Regions from separate parts of the Sporolactobacillus sp. KGMB 08714 genome, predicted to be linked through region 4. Evidence: riboswitches for the same ligand, from Rfam matches in the RefSeq annotation. Region 4 holds a riboswitch; each other region holds the start of a gene.
What was found. Region 4 has a riboswitch for S-adenosylmethionine ahead of Q6A92_RS02860 (vitamin B12 independent methionine synthase). Riboswitches for the same ligand answer to the same signal wherever they lie in the genome.
Positions count from the first base shown of each region.

Region 1: another riboswitch for S-adenosylmethionine. It lies ahead of Q6A92_RS09250 (peptide ABC transporter substrate-binding protein); the one in region 4 lies ahead of Q6A92_RS02860 (vitamin B12 independent methionine synthase).
Region 2: another riboswitch for S-adenosylmethionine. It lies ahead of Q6A92_RS10365 (O-acetylhomoserine aminocarboxypropyltransferase/cysteine synthase family protein); the one in region 4 lies ahead of Q6A92_RS02860 (vitamin B12 independent methionine synthase).
Region 3: another riboswitch for S-adenosylmethionine. It lies ahead of Q6A92_RS14490 (M20/M25/M40 family metallo-hydrolase); the one in region 4 lies ahead of Q6A92_RS02860 (vitamin B12 independent methionine synthase).

Region 1 covers NZ_JAUUBW010000017.1:31,081-34,216, reverse strand. The annotation lists gene Q6A92_RS09255 (hypothetical protein) at 400-654, opposite strand; SAM riboswitch class I at 1,007-1,117, shown strand; gene Q6A92_RS09250 (peptide ABC transporter substrate-binding protein) at 1,213-2,868, shown strand.
Region 2 covers NZ_JAUUBW010000021.1:16,617-19,752, forward strand. The annotation lists gene Q6A92_RS10360 (ArnT family glycosyltransferase) at 1-1,266, shown strand, start outside; SAM riboswitch class I at 1,434-1,539, shown strand; gene Q6A92_RS10365 (O-acetylhomoserine aminocarboxypropyltransferase/cysteine synthase family protein) at 1,677-2,984, shown strand; gene Q6A92_RS10370 (NAD(P)/FAD-dependent oxidoreductase) at 3,100-3,136, opposite strand, start outside.
Region 3 covers NZ_JAUUBW010000034.1:73,173-76,308, forward strand. The annotation lists gene Q6A92_RS14485 (MMPL family transporter) at 1-816, shown strand, start outside; SAM riboswitch class I at 1,172-1,283, shown strand; gene Q6A92_RS14490 (M20/M25/M40 family metallo-hydrolase) at 1,479-2,840, shown strand.
Region 4 covers NZ_JAUUBW010000004.1:53,126-56,261, reverse strand. The annotation lists gene Q6A92_RS02860 (vitamin B12 independent methionine synthase) at 846-1,976, opposite strand; gene Q6A92_RS02855 (hypothetical protein) at 2,066-2,314, shown strand; SAM riboswitch class I at 2,368-2,480, opposite strand; gene Q6A92_RS02850 (amidohydrolase) at 2,909-3,136, opposite strand, start outside.

The sequences.
Region 1 (3,136 bases), on a different contig from region 4:
AAAATTCCAAACACTTCATTATGATTTTCTATATATAATCTCTATCTTGTCTTTTTCAAAGCATTTTTTGTCAATCTCTGCCCTTCGGCCCATTCCGCAGATCGACTCTTTTTTTCTGCATGCCGGAAGATATTTAATTTCCGCGATCCCTCCCCAGCCTGTTCCGTGAAAATAACCGTTGAACAGTTCTGAATTTTTCAGGAAGCTGCCGAGTTGCCAATGCCCGGCCCGATAGATAAAATATACATCGGCCGGTTTTGAAGTCAGATGATGAAAACGCAGGTCTACATGAGTATAAGTCTTCAGTCTGTGCGCGGTCAATATATAATCCGACCTTCAGTTTTCTTAAATTATTAACATTCAGATTAACGAGTATTTGCCGTCTGGATCGATCAGCTTCTATTTTTTCATATCCGGATAATAATCGGTTCCGTCCAGATCCTTAATTCCAAGGGCATAGAGATAAGAACCCATGGATGAACCGTCAATGCGATCCAACGGGCATTCGGATCTTGTTTTTTTACTCTGTACCGTTGATGGCAGATTGTTATTGAACCTATCTCCAAGACCGATGTTGACGGGATTAACAAACAAACTTGAAATCATGATGACGATGAAAATAAGCATAAAAGCCAAATAATAGCGCAGTCTCACATAGCCCTTTATAGACTTAAAATCAACTGTTATAAAATAGAAGAGTCCAATCAGCAAGCTTGAAACAGTACATTCGACTAACAGACTTGCTTCGGGTAAATTACGATAACGTTCATATACTTAGATAAACAGATGCGATTCCACAAGCTATTTCGATACGATAAGTCACATAAGAAAGCAAAATCAAAACTGGTTAAACCAAGAGTGTTATTGATGCCGAATTTAAAGATATGGTATTGACATGGGATAAGTATGGATTATAATATTAGACAATGATCAGAGTAGCAAAGTTCCGGAATATGCTCGGTAATAGTTAGTAGACACAGTTTACTACAATTAAATAACAAATATATTCTTATCCAGAGCGGCGGAGGGACTGGCCCTATGAAGCCCGACAACCAGCACGTGTTGTGTATGGTGTCAATTCCAGGAGTACATCGTTATTGTGCTCAAAAGATGAGAAGAGATAATGGCAAGTCACTCTTCTCTGGCTTGTTTTTATTTTGGTTAAAATTTGGTGGCGTGTTTAACTGTTATCCATTAGGAGTGAGCAAAGAGATGAAGAACAGAAGAGTAACGCAAATACTCTTAACAGCAGTCGTAGTTCTGTTATTATCCGGATGTAGTTCAAATAGTCAAAGCAGCAGCAATTCCGAAAAACAAGGTTTAAGTGATACGCAAGAAATCACGATCGCAGATAGTCAGGAGTTAAACAGTATTGATCCGTCGAATGCAGTGGACTCTAACAGCCAAGAAGCAATTAATAATATCTATGAAGGACTCTACCGTCTTGATAAGAACAACAAGCCCATTCCTGAAGGAGCGGCAGCTCTCCCTGAAATCAGCAAGGATGGTACAACTTATATAATAAAACTAAACAAAAAATCAAGATGGTCAAATGGTGATAAAGTAACGGCTAACGATTACATTTTCGCATGGAAGCGAGCTATTACTTCTAAGAATGCGGCCGAGAACCAAACATTCTATACGTTTATCAAGAATGCAGATCAGATTATTGCAGGTAAAAAAACCGCTTCAACACTGGGAGCAAAAGCAATTAACGATGATACAATTTCGATTACGCTGAATCACGCAACTCCCTATTTCTCGTCAATCTTAGCAAACCCGGTCTATTATCCGTTAAATGAGAAGTATGTAAATAGTAAAGGAAAGAATTTTGGCTCAAATAGTAATAATGCGATATACAATGGTCCATTTATTCTAACGGGTTTTAAAGGTCCCGGAATTGGTGGCAATTGGACTTATGAAAAAAACTCGAACTATTGGAATAAAAAATCGGTGAAATTGAATAAAATCAATGTTGAAGTGCTCAAGGATACAAATACCGCGATTAATCTTTATAAAGAAGGCAAGCTGGATCAAGTAGCTATATCCGGAGAATATGCCCGTCAGGAGGCTTCTGATCCAGGATTTATTTCAAAGAATGCTCCAACACTAGCTTATATAACACCGAATCTATCACGTAAAGTATATAAAAATGAGAAATTAAGAGAAGCACTTTCTCTGGTTATTGATCGAAAACAATTAGCAAATAACATTATAGGCGATGGTTCTAAACCGGCGACGGGTATCGTTCCGAATGGTCTGTACTTTGAACCTAATACAAAGCAGGATTTTGCCAATGTATCCGGTAATCATTTGCCAACAAATATTGCAAAAGCCAAAAAGCTCTGGGATCAGGTTAAAAAGGAGCTGCATATTAGTTCACTGACTATTAATCTGGTAACATTTGACTCCGATAGAATGAGAACTGTATCAGAAAATTACCAGAATGCTGTGCAAAGTAACCTAAAGGGAATAAAGGTGAACATTAGTGTCAATCCAGTATCTGTTTTCATAAATAAAGCGACAAGCGGAAATTATGATCTCGCTTTATTGACCTGGGGGGCCGATTATCCTGATGCTTCCAGTCTGTTAAAACTGTTTGTTTCTGATTCCGGTAATAACTGGGGAAAATATGCCAGCAAAACGTATGATGATGCAGTGAAAGCTGCAGATGTTACAGATGCGAATAATCCTGAAAAAAGATGGACCGACCTTTTGAAGTCACAGAACATTATATTGAAAGATTATGGAGTTATTCCAGTCTACTTTCAAAGCAGTTCGCTTTTACAGAATGTAAAACTAAAAAATGTCAACTTTTATAGCAGTGGACCGAGTCTTGATTTTAAAGATGCATATTTGGTAAAATAATTGTCCCTGTCGATAGACATAGGGCCAAATTCAGGGAAACAGCAGCAGGCCGGATCTGAATATGAATCCATTCACTTTGGCTGGTCCGATCGATATTTGATGAAGCAATTAAATCGCAGAAATATAAATTGAATCTCTTGTAAGCTTTGTTTTCTTCAAAGTGGAATTTCATTCTGTAGATGCTGTCTATTAAATCTTAAGAGGAGATGTCCTTTTAAGATTTTTTATTACCAAGTTAGAGAAACCAAAGCTTCAATATTATTTTTAT
Region 2 (3,136 bases), on a different contig from region 4:
ACGGACTATTGGAATCTGAAACCGCCGCTCAGCTTCTGGAGCATCATGCTCGGCTATAAAATCGCCGGTTTTAACGCTCTGGGGCTGCGGCTCGCCTCCGCTGTCTGCGCCCTTCTGACAATTGTTATGGTGGCCGCCTTCACATTGAAAAAGCACGGAAAACTTGCCTCGGCTATATCCGCGCTCGTTCTGATCACGTGCATCCAGTTCTTAACAAACCACAGTGCCCGAACCGGAGACCCGGATTCTCTTTACGTTTTTCTGTTCACGGCGGCGATTCTGGCTCTGCTGCTTTCAGGGAAAAACAACAGATGGATCTATGTTTCGGGACTGGGTTTTTCGCTTGCTTTTTTAACAAAAAGCTGGCATTCGTTTAACATCGCAGCCATTATCGGAATTTATCTGATTTTTTCAGGTAAATATAAATCGTTTTCATTTAAAAACTGGTTTCTGCTGGCATTGAGCATGTTTGCGCCGATCATGGTCTGGGCCGTCTTCCGATATCAATATGACGGCCTGGCTTTCTTCAAAGGGATGGTCACCTACGACTTGCTGACCCGATCCACGAGGACAATTGAAGGGCACATCGGGGGCTGGCTCTATTACGCCGGAATCATTTCCCATTTTTTTATTTATTGGCTTGCCGTCCTGTACGGACTGATCCTCGTTTTTCTAAGCAAACGATTTTCTTTTCAATCAATCAGAAAGCTGAAACCCGAAGAACGGGCCTACTGGATCGGAATGATCGCATGGATTATTGTGCCTTTAATCTTCTTCAGCCTGGTAAAAACAAAAATAAGATGGTATATTCTCCCGATTTATCCTGCGCTGTCCATCGTGATCGCCATTTTCTCCGCCCGGCTTTTGCAGAGCGGAAGATGGATGCTGAAAATCTTTCTGCTGGCTTCCGTACTGCTTGTTTCCGTTTCCTATGAACTGAAAATTAACAACTACCTAACCCATATCCATCCCAGCGTGCAGCTGGAGCTGATTCAGAAACTGCGCGGAGTGGACGGGATTAAAGGCGACAGTCTGTTTTACTACAACAGAAAAAAAGTATGGCCGCAGAATGCGGTTTTAGAGGGGGAGCTGATCCGCGACCTGCATGCAAACAAAGGAAATTTCAATGAATTTTTACGGACAGACAAGGCCTTGCTTTTAGTACAAAAAAAATATTACACGCCAAAATTGATGAAGGCTAATCGCTTAAAGATCATGGTATCCAATCCGTGGGGTTTCATCGTTTATAAATACAAAAGATTTTAGGTGCCTTTTGATTGCCGATATCCGCAGCCGGCCGGCGGAAGCAGGAATTTCATCAGCGATGTGTTTTCCGACCGGGCAATGTTAAATTCGATTAAATATATTAAAATACTTGTATTTAAATATTGACAAAAACAAATCAAGGCGTTAGAATTATCACAATTAAATAAATCTTATCAAGAGTGGCGGAGGGACTGGCCCTGCGAAGCCCGACAACCAGCACGTCTGAGTGTGTATGGTGTTAATTCCAGCAGATTAAATTCTGGCAGATAAGAAAAGAATCGGCTAAAAGGCTGCTTTCCTTTTTTTCTCCAGGAAAGCAGCCTTTTCACGTGCAGCTCTTTCCAATCTGTAACTCTTTCCGATCTAAGATTTTATTTAATTAAAAATTAAGGGTATAGGGAGAGATCGAAATGGCTGAAGAAGAAAGGCATTATGGTTTCGAAACATTGCAGGTTCACGCGGGGCAGGTTCCAGATCTAACGACACAGTCGCGCGCTGTGCCGATTTATCAGACAACCTCTTATGTTTTCAAAGACGCCGATCAGGCGGCGGATTTTTTTCAGCTGAAAAAGCCGGGCAACGTTTACGGCCGGATCATGAATCCGACTGAAGATGTCTTTGAAAAACGGGTCGCCGAACTGGAAGGCGGATCGGCAGCGCTGGCCACCTCTTCGGGGCTTGCAGCCATTCTATATTCCATTTTGAATGTCGCAAACGCCGGCGACAATATCGTTTCCGCCGAGGCGCTCTACGGCGGGACCTATGAATTGTTCAATGTGACACTCAGGAAACTGGGCATTGATGTCATTTTCGTTGATCAGGATGATCCGGAAAACTTCCGGAAGGCAATCAATGACCGTACTAAAGCACTTTACGGCGAGACGCTGGGCAATCCGAAAATCAACGTGTTTGATACCGAAGCCATTGCCAAAATCGCTCATGAAAACGGGATTCCGCTGATCATCGACAATACGTTCGGCACACCGTACCTGAACCGGCCGATCGATTGGGGCGCCGACGTGGTGGTCCATTCCGCGACAAAGTTCATCGGCGGTCACGGTACAACGATCGGCGGCGTACTGGTTGACGGAGGAAAATTCGACTGGGCGGCAAGCGGCAAATTCCCCGATTTTACGACACCTGACGAAAGCTATGGCGGCCTCGTCTACGCTGATCTGGCCCCTGCCTCCTTCGCAACAAAAGCGCGCGTTCAGCTGCTGCGCAACACGGGCGCAACCCTCGCTCCGCAAAGTGCCTTCTACTTCCTGCAGGGACTGGAATCCCTGTCCGTCCGCGTAGAACGCCACGTTGAGAACGCACGCAAAGTCGTCAAGTTCCTGAAAAACCATCCGAAGGTCACATGGGTCAATTATCCGGAACTCGAAGACAGCCCATATCGTGAGCTTTCGAAAAAATATTTTCCGAAGGGTCCCGGCTCCATCTTCACGTTCGGCGTCAAGGGCGGCCTGGAAGCCGGCAAAACACTGATCAATAACGTGAAACTGTTCTCCCTCCTCGCCAATGTCGGCGATGCAAAATCGCTGATTATCCACCCGGCCAGCACGACACATGCCGAACTGAATGAAGAGGCACAGGCTAAAGCGGGAATTACGCCGGATCTGATTCGTCTTTCCATCGGCATTGAAACGATTGACGACATTATTTACGATCTCGACCAGGCGCTGGCTAAAATCCCTGCAACGGTAGGCAGCAAGTAATCAAAGAGAATAAAGCCGTCTCAAAAACATGGGGGATTGTTCAGAATAAGAGAGCCCTCCGGAACCGCCAAAGTTCCGGAGGGCTTTTTTTATCAGGCAGCCGATCGCGTCTGCTTTATTTGCTGAGGCCGAACCTGCCTTTTTTCAGCATG
Region 3 (3,136 bases), on a different contig from region 4:
CCGAGTAAGATCTTTGACAATAAAGATTTTCAATCTGCACTCAATAATTATATGAGCGGCAATGGGAAGATAACCAAGATTCAGGTGAAGATGAAGGATGATCCTTACTCAAATGAAGGCATCGCTCATTTCAAACAATTGAAAGACGAACTTCCCTCTGTTCTGAAAGGGACAAAGTTGGAGAATGCCCGCATCGGCATCAGCGGGACGGCCAGCTTTAACAATGATTTGAGGCAGCTTTCGAGTTCCGACTATCAAAGGGCTGTCACTTATGTCATTATCGGCGTCTTTATTGCCCTTACTATCGTCTTACGTTCGTTCAGCATGCCGATTTACCTGATGGCTTCGCTGCTGCTGACTTATTTTTCATCGATGGGGTTCGCAGAGCTGATTTTTACCAGACTGGGTCACTACGCCGGTTTAACATGGGAGACGCAATTTTTCGGCTTTATTGTCCTTATCTCCTTAGGAATTGACTACTCGATTTTTGTCATGACACGATTCAATGAATATATGAAGATGGAGATTAAAGAACGGATGCTCCTGACCCTCTGGCATATGGGCAGTGTCATTTTTTCGGCGGTTATCATCCTGAGTGGAACTTTCGCTGCCATGATGCCGTCCGGAATGCTATCGCTTGTCGAGATTTCTACTGTTGTCATTATTGGTTTGATTCTCTACGCCGTCATTATCATTCCGCTTTTTGTTCCGGTCATGGTCAAATTCTTCGGCCGTGGGAACTGGTGGCCGTTCCTGCCGAAGAAAACAGGAACAAGTGATGACGGCAAAGGAGTCCTATCCGATCAGTCGCTCTAAGTGGATCCAGCCTGCTCACGTTCAGTAAAAAAAAACACGGCGGCTTCTTTTATTTGAGATGGGAATTATCAAGAGTGCGGATAGAGTATAATTATCAGAAGAAAAGAGAGAAGGCTGTCTCCTCCCTTTTCTTTTCATTGCGTCCGCCATGGCATAGATTTTGAAGGCTTTAATTTCATTTTCGCAGAGTCGCCGAATGATGCGTCCTTTCAAGGATTTTTCTGACCGGCTATCCGGAGGTCAGAGTTAAATTGCCATTTATCATTAAAAACACATAAAAATAATATGATTTAGCATTGACAATCCAAATCGAATTTCCTATGATTAAATCAACAATTGAATGAGTGCTGAGAATTTCTTATCCAGAGCGGCGGAGGGACTTGCCCTATGAAACCCGACAACCAGCACGGACAGTAGTATCCCGTGTATGGTGTTAATTCAAGCAGATTTATCTGTAAAGATGAGAAAACAGGCGTACGAGTCGGAGATGCTTGCTGTTTTCTTTTTACAGAAAACGGCATTTTTATTTATTATTGTAATTATTTGTAAAAAGATGCAGATGTCAAATCGATTAAGGTGGGCGCTATACATAATGAAAGACCATTTTCAGACACGGCAATTGCAAACAGGCAACACAAAAAATATTAAAAGAGGGTAAAGTCATGAGTGAAAGAGATGAGATTGTTGAACGATACAAAAAATATCTGGCCGATTACATCGCATTTCCATCTGTATCGGCTCAAAATACGTCCATTAAGGAAACAGCGGATTTTCTGACCGGATTATTCAGAACGGCCGGCGGGCATTCCGAAACACTCACAGATTATAAATATCCGTTGGTGTATGCCGACTTTCAGTCAAGCGATCCGGAAAAAAACAAGACAACTCTTTTATTTTATAATCACTATGATGTTCAGCCGCCTGAGCCGCTCGATGAATGGAACTCTGATCCGTTTACATTGACTGAGACTGAAGGCAGGCTGATTGGACGCGGTGTTTCAGACTGCAAAGGTGAACTGATCGTGCGGCTCACCGCCTTGAAGATTTATGAGCACGAGCATGGAGACTTTCCCTGCCGGGTTAAGTTTTTTGTGGAAGGCGCAGAAGAAATTGCCAGTCGGAATCTGGAGGATTATTTAAAAAAATATGCCGATCTTTTCCAGGCAGACCTCGTTGTCTGGGAAGGCGGATCGAAGACGGCTGAAGGGAAACTGGAAATTACAGGCGGGAACAAGGGCATCAGCTGCTTTGACCTAGTGGCCAGAACCGGAAAAGACGATATTCATTCATCTTCAGCAGCTTACATTGAAGGACCGGGGTGGCGCCTTGCCCAGGCATTATCGACTCTGCGGGATGTTGAAACAGGAAAAATTCTGGTTGATGGATTTTATGATGACGTTGAGCAGCCGTCGCAGCGAGCCAGAGACCTCATTAACAAGATGAACCTGGATAAGAATGCGATAAAAACATTGCATGGACTGACGCGGCCCTTCTTATTTGAGAATATTAAGGAAGCTTATGCTTTTGAACCGACGATCAATATCGCCGGGCTGACCAGCGGCTATGAGGGTGAAAGCGTTAAAACGGTTCTTCCGCATACAGCCAGGGCAAAGATTGATTGCCGGCTGGTACCGCACCAGGACCCTGCCGATATTCAGGAAAAGGTGCAGAAGTACCTAATTAAACGGGGATTCACTGATGTAAAAGTAGAATACCTGATGGGAGAAAAAAGCTACCGTTCCGATCTGGACGCGCCCATTGTTCAGGATGTACTCAAGGTGGCGGCAGATGTCTATGGCGGAGCAGATCAGTTACAATTGGTGCCGACAAGTTCAGGAACGGGGCCGATGTATCTGTTTCATCATTATCTTCATGCACCCCTGATGTCCTTTGGTGTCAGCGATCCGGGTTCGGGAGCCCATTCACCGAATGAGCATATTCACTTAAGTGATTATGATAAAGGCATTGATTTTGTCACAGCCATTTTTGAAAAACTAGCCCAGAAAACTGAACCGGTTCAGTAACAACAGGAGTGGGTACCATTCACCATTTGAACAGCTTCACTATATAGGTTATACTTCTTCTCTTTTACAAGACTGTCCTTTCGGCAAGTCAGCTTTGAAGATGACAGATAAATTGGCAGAAAATAGATCCCTGTTTATCGAATGACACTCATACATTTTGCCAGATCGGGCATGTGGAAATATCGTTTTTTAATGGAGGATTTTCAGCTTGTAACACTGTTTCGGCAGAAAGCGGCGGACTTTGCTTGGTCACCTGTTCATATGATGAATCTTTCCATACTGTGAGATCGCGGATG
Region 4 (3,136 bases):
CGGTTATAAGACTTCCGTCTGAATGATTTAACGGCGCGTGATTGGTTCCCTTTCTCTGATTTTCAGATCATCTGTTATCGGATGGATTGACATTGACGAATGAAAATGTGTACGCGTAAAGGCACGAATCAGCAGTCTTTCATTAAAATAAGCAGTCATTCCATGACCGGTGCACAGATTTGATGAAAAAAGTCTCCTGTCATAAAAATGAGCTGCCACGCGATAAAAAGAATCTGCGCACCCATGCCGAAACGCCGGGCAGTCGCACCGAATCAGGCCAGAGTCGCACCGAAACAGGTCTAGGTCGCACCGAATCACTGGAATGTCGCACCAAATCTTCAGTAAGTCGCACCGAATCAGGCCAGAGTTGCGCCGAATCTGGGCAGTCGCACCGAAACAGGTCTAGGTCGCACCGAATCGCCAAAATGTTGCACCGAATCACTGGAATGTCGCACCAAATCTTCAGTAAGTCGCACCGAATCAGGCCAGAGTCGCGCCGAATCTGGGCAGTCGCACCGAAACAGGTCTAGGTCGCACCGAATCGCCAAAATGTTGCGCCGAATCGGGCCAGAGTCGCGCCGAAATTCAAATTGAACCCGGCTGAAGTCAACACGACTAGAAATTCCTCCATTTTATATTCTTCCATCTCTTTATTTTATTCCTATCATTTTATTTTGATCGATTTGATGCATAGTCCGGTACTGTTGCGCATCAACATTCGCTCTCGGTAAAGGACTTGTTTGTTCAGTGATCAATTTTTTTGCAAATAAAAATTTATGTTGAAAAATGCTGTTTCTATAAACGAAAAGGGTTCGATCAGGCTTTTGTTAGTGACGGCAAATGAGTCAATCTGCTTCCGCCCAGACGTTCTTTGCGGTATCGACGACCAGCTTTAACTTGGCCCACTGCTGTGCTTCGGTTAATTGATTTCCCTCTTCAGTCGAGGCAAAACCGCATTGTGTCGACAGACAGAGATTGTCCAGCGGGACATATTCTGTTGCTTCCTTAATGCGCTTTTTCAGCAGCGCCTCAGATTCAAGTTCCGGAAATTTTGAAGTGACGAGGCCCAGCACTATTTTCTTGCCCGATTTCCCGGCAAAAATTTCCCTGAGCGGTGAAAAGTCTCCGGAACGTTCATTATCGTATTCCAGAAAGTAACCGTCGACATGAAGCCGGGACAGATATTCTGCCACAGGACCGTAACCGCCCGAGAACAAGAAGGTCGAGCGGAAGTTGCCGCGGCAGATATGGGTGGTAATCGTCAGATCTTCCGGCCGGCCTTTCAGCGCCTCGTTGATCACGGTCACGGCGTCCTCTGACAATTGTTCATATTTCGCTTTCTCACCAGCATCTTTCGCACGGATGATCTGGTTGATCAGAAAAGCCCAGGTTGTATCGTCAAGCTGTAAATAACGACAGCCCAAATCGTAAAAATGTTGGATTGTCTCCCGGTATGCGGCTGCCAGATCGTTCAGAAAGTCTGCGCGGGAATGATAAAAATTGACTGCCTCATCATCGCGATGATCGCGGAAATAGAGCGTCGGGCTGGGGATTGTCTGCTTTGCGAGGATTCCTTCCGGAACGATGCTTTTCAGAAAGCTGAAGGCGGCAAAAAACGGGTGATCGGGATTATATGAAACTTTGTCGATAAAACGGACATTGGTGTCGCGTGTTTTAGCGCCTTTAAACTTGTAGCTTTTGTTCTGTGAGTACGTCTCGACGCCGTTCAGTCCGGCAAGAAAATCCAGATGCCACCAGCTGCGGCGAAATTCGCCGTCCGTAACGGCTTTCAGTCCCAGATCGATTTGCCTGTTCACGATGTTTCTAATCTCTTCATTTTCTGTTTCGGTCAATGCTGCCCGATTAATCTCTCCTGACGCAAATTTTTCCCGTGCGGATTTTAATGCCGCCGGTCTTAGCAGGCTTCCTACCTGGTCGAATCTGAAAGGTGCTTTTTTGGCTGTGATAACGGTCATTTCTTTTCCCCCTAAAAGTGTTTTTCTATGAATGAAACATAGTTGCCAAGTTGATGATTTTTTCCACTGGCCGCTGCGGATCGGTGCCCGTGGCTCCGGATCCGAAAAAAAGCGGTTTGCTGCCGATTACCGGCTTTTCGGCGGATTTGGCAGGAAGCGATCAGGCGCATCGGGGCCGTTGCGAAGGATCGCAGCGGCATCCGGCCGTCCCTACGCGCGGCTGCCCGCTTCTCCTGCCTGTCCTGAAGGACCCGCGTCAGGTTTTCGAGGCTCTGTACAAGCAGCACCCGCCTGAAAGTCCGCTGCCTGTACTACTGAATAAGCGCCATTTTGCCTGATTGCAAAATAAAAAGCCTTCTCCGGGAAGAAGAAGGCTGTATGCTCAGGTCTCTTCTTATCCCTCAGCCGCTTGGCTGCAGCTGCTGGGATTAGCACCTTGTCGCTTATATTACGACGGTTGCTGAAGTGTCATCGGGCCAGTCCCTCGACTTCTCTTGATAAGAAAATAAATGATCCATTTATTCGGTTGTTTATGAGTGTACGACAAACGGACGTTTTTTTCAAGCTTTTTTTTGAAGATTTAAAACATCCGATCTTACTTAATCGAGAAGCGCTGCAATTAAATGGCGTGGAGCCTTCCTCATTTCTCCTGCAGCCTGATATTTTTTCGGATGTTTATCAGAATATAGAATTAATCCGGCTTTCTATTTTGAAACGGATCGGCCCATGGCGATCCGTTTTTGGGATGACGGCAAATCTATATTATTACGATTATCGGCAAGGTTGGATCATCCGGGCAGGGGACTGGTCTTGGCCGGCGGTGAATCTTCAGGACCCCGATCGCGAAAGAAAATGGGTTTTTCAGAATCGTATTTTATCTCCTCGGCTGACTTTCTCAAAAATTTTAAATATGGCCTTCTGGCTTTGCTTTTTTATAGATTGCCGACTTTTTTCAGCATGGAAACGGCAAGATTAGCAAAAAATTTTGCGCTCGGGAGAATGGCTTTTTCATCAATGATCAGATCCGGATGATGGAGTCCGGAATTTCCGGACACGCCCATAAAGAAGAAGACGCCGGGGATTTTCCGGCGGTATTCGGCAAAGTCTTCACCGGCAAACGACGGGTCCGGTGTAATCACCTTCAATCCGGAAGCTTCTGC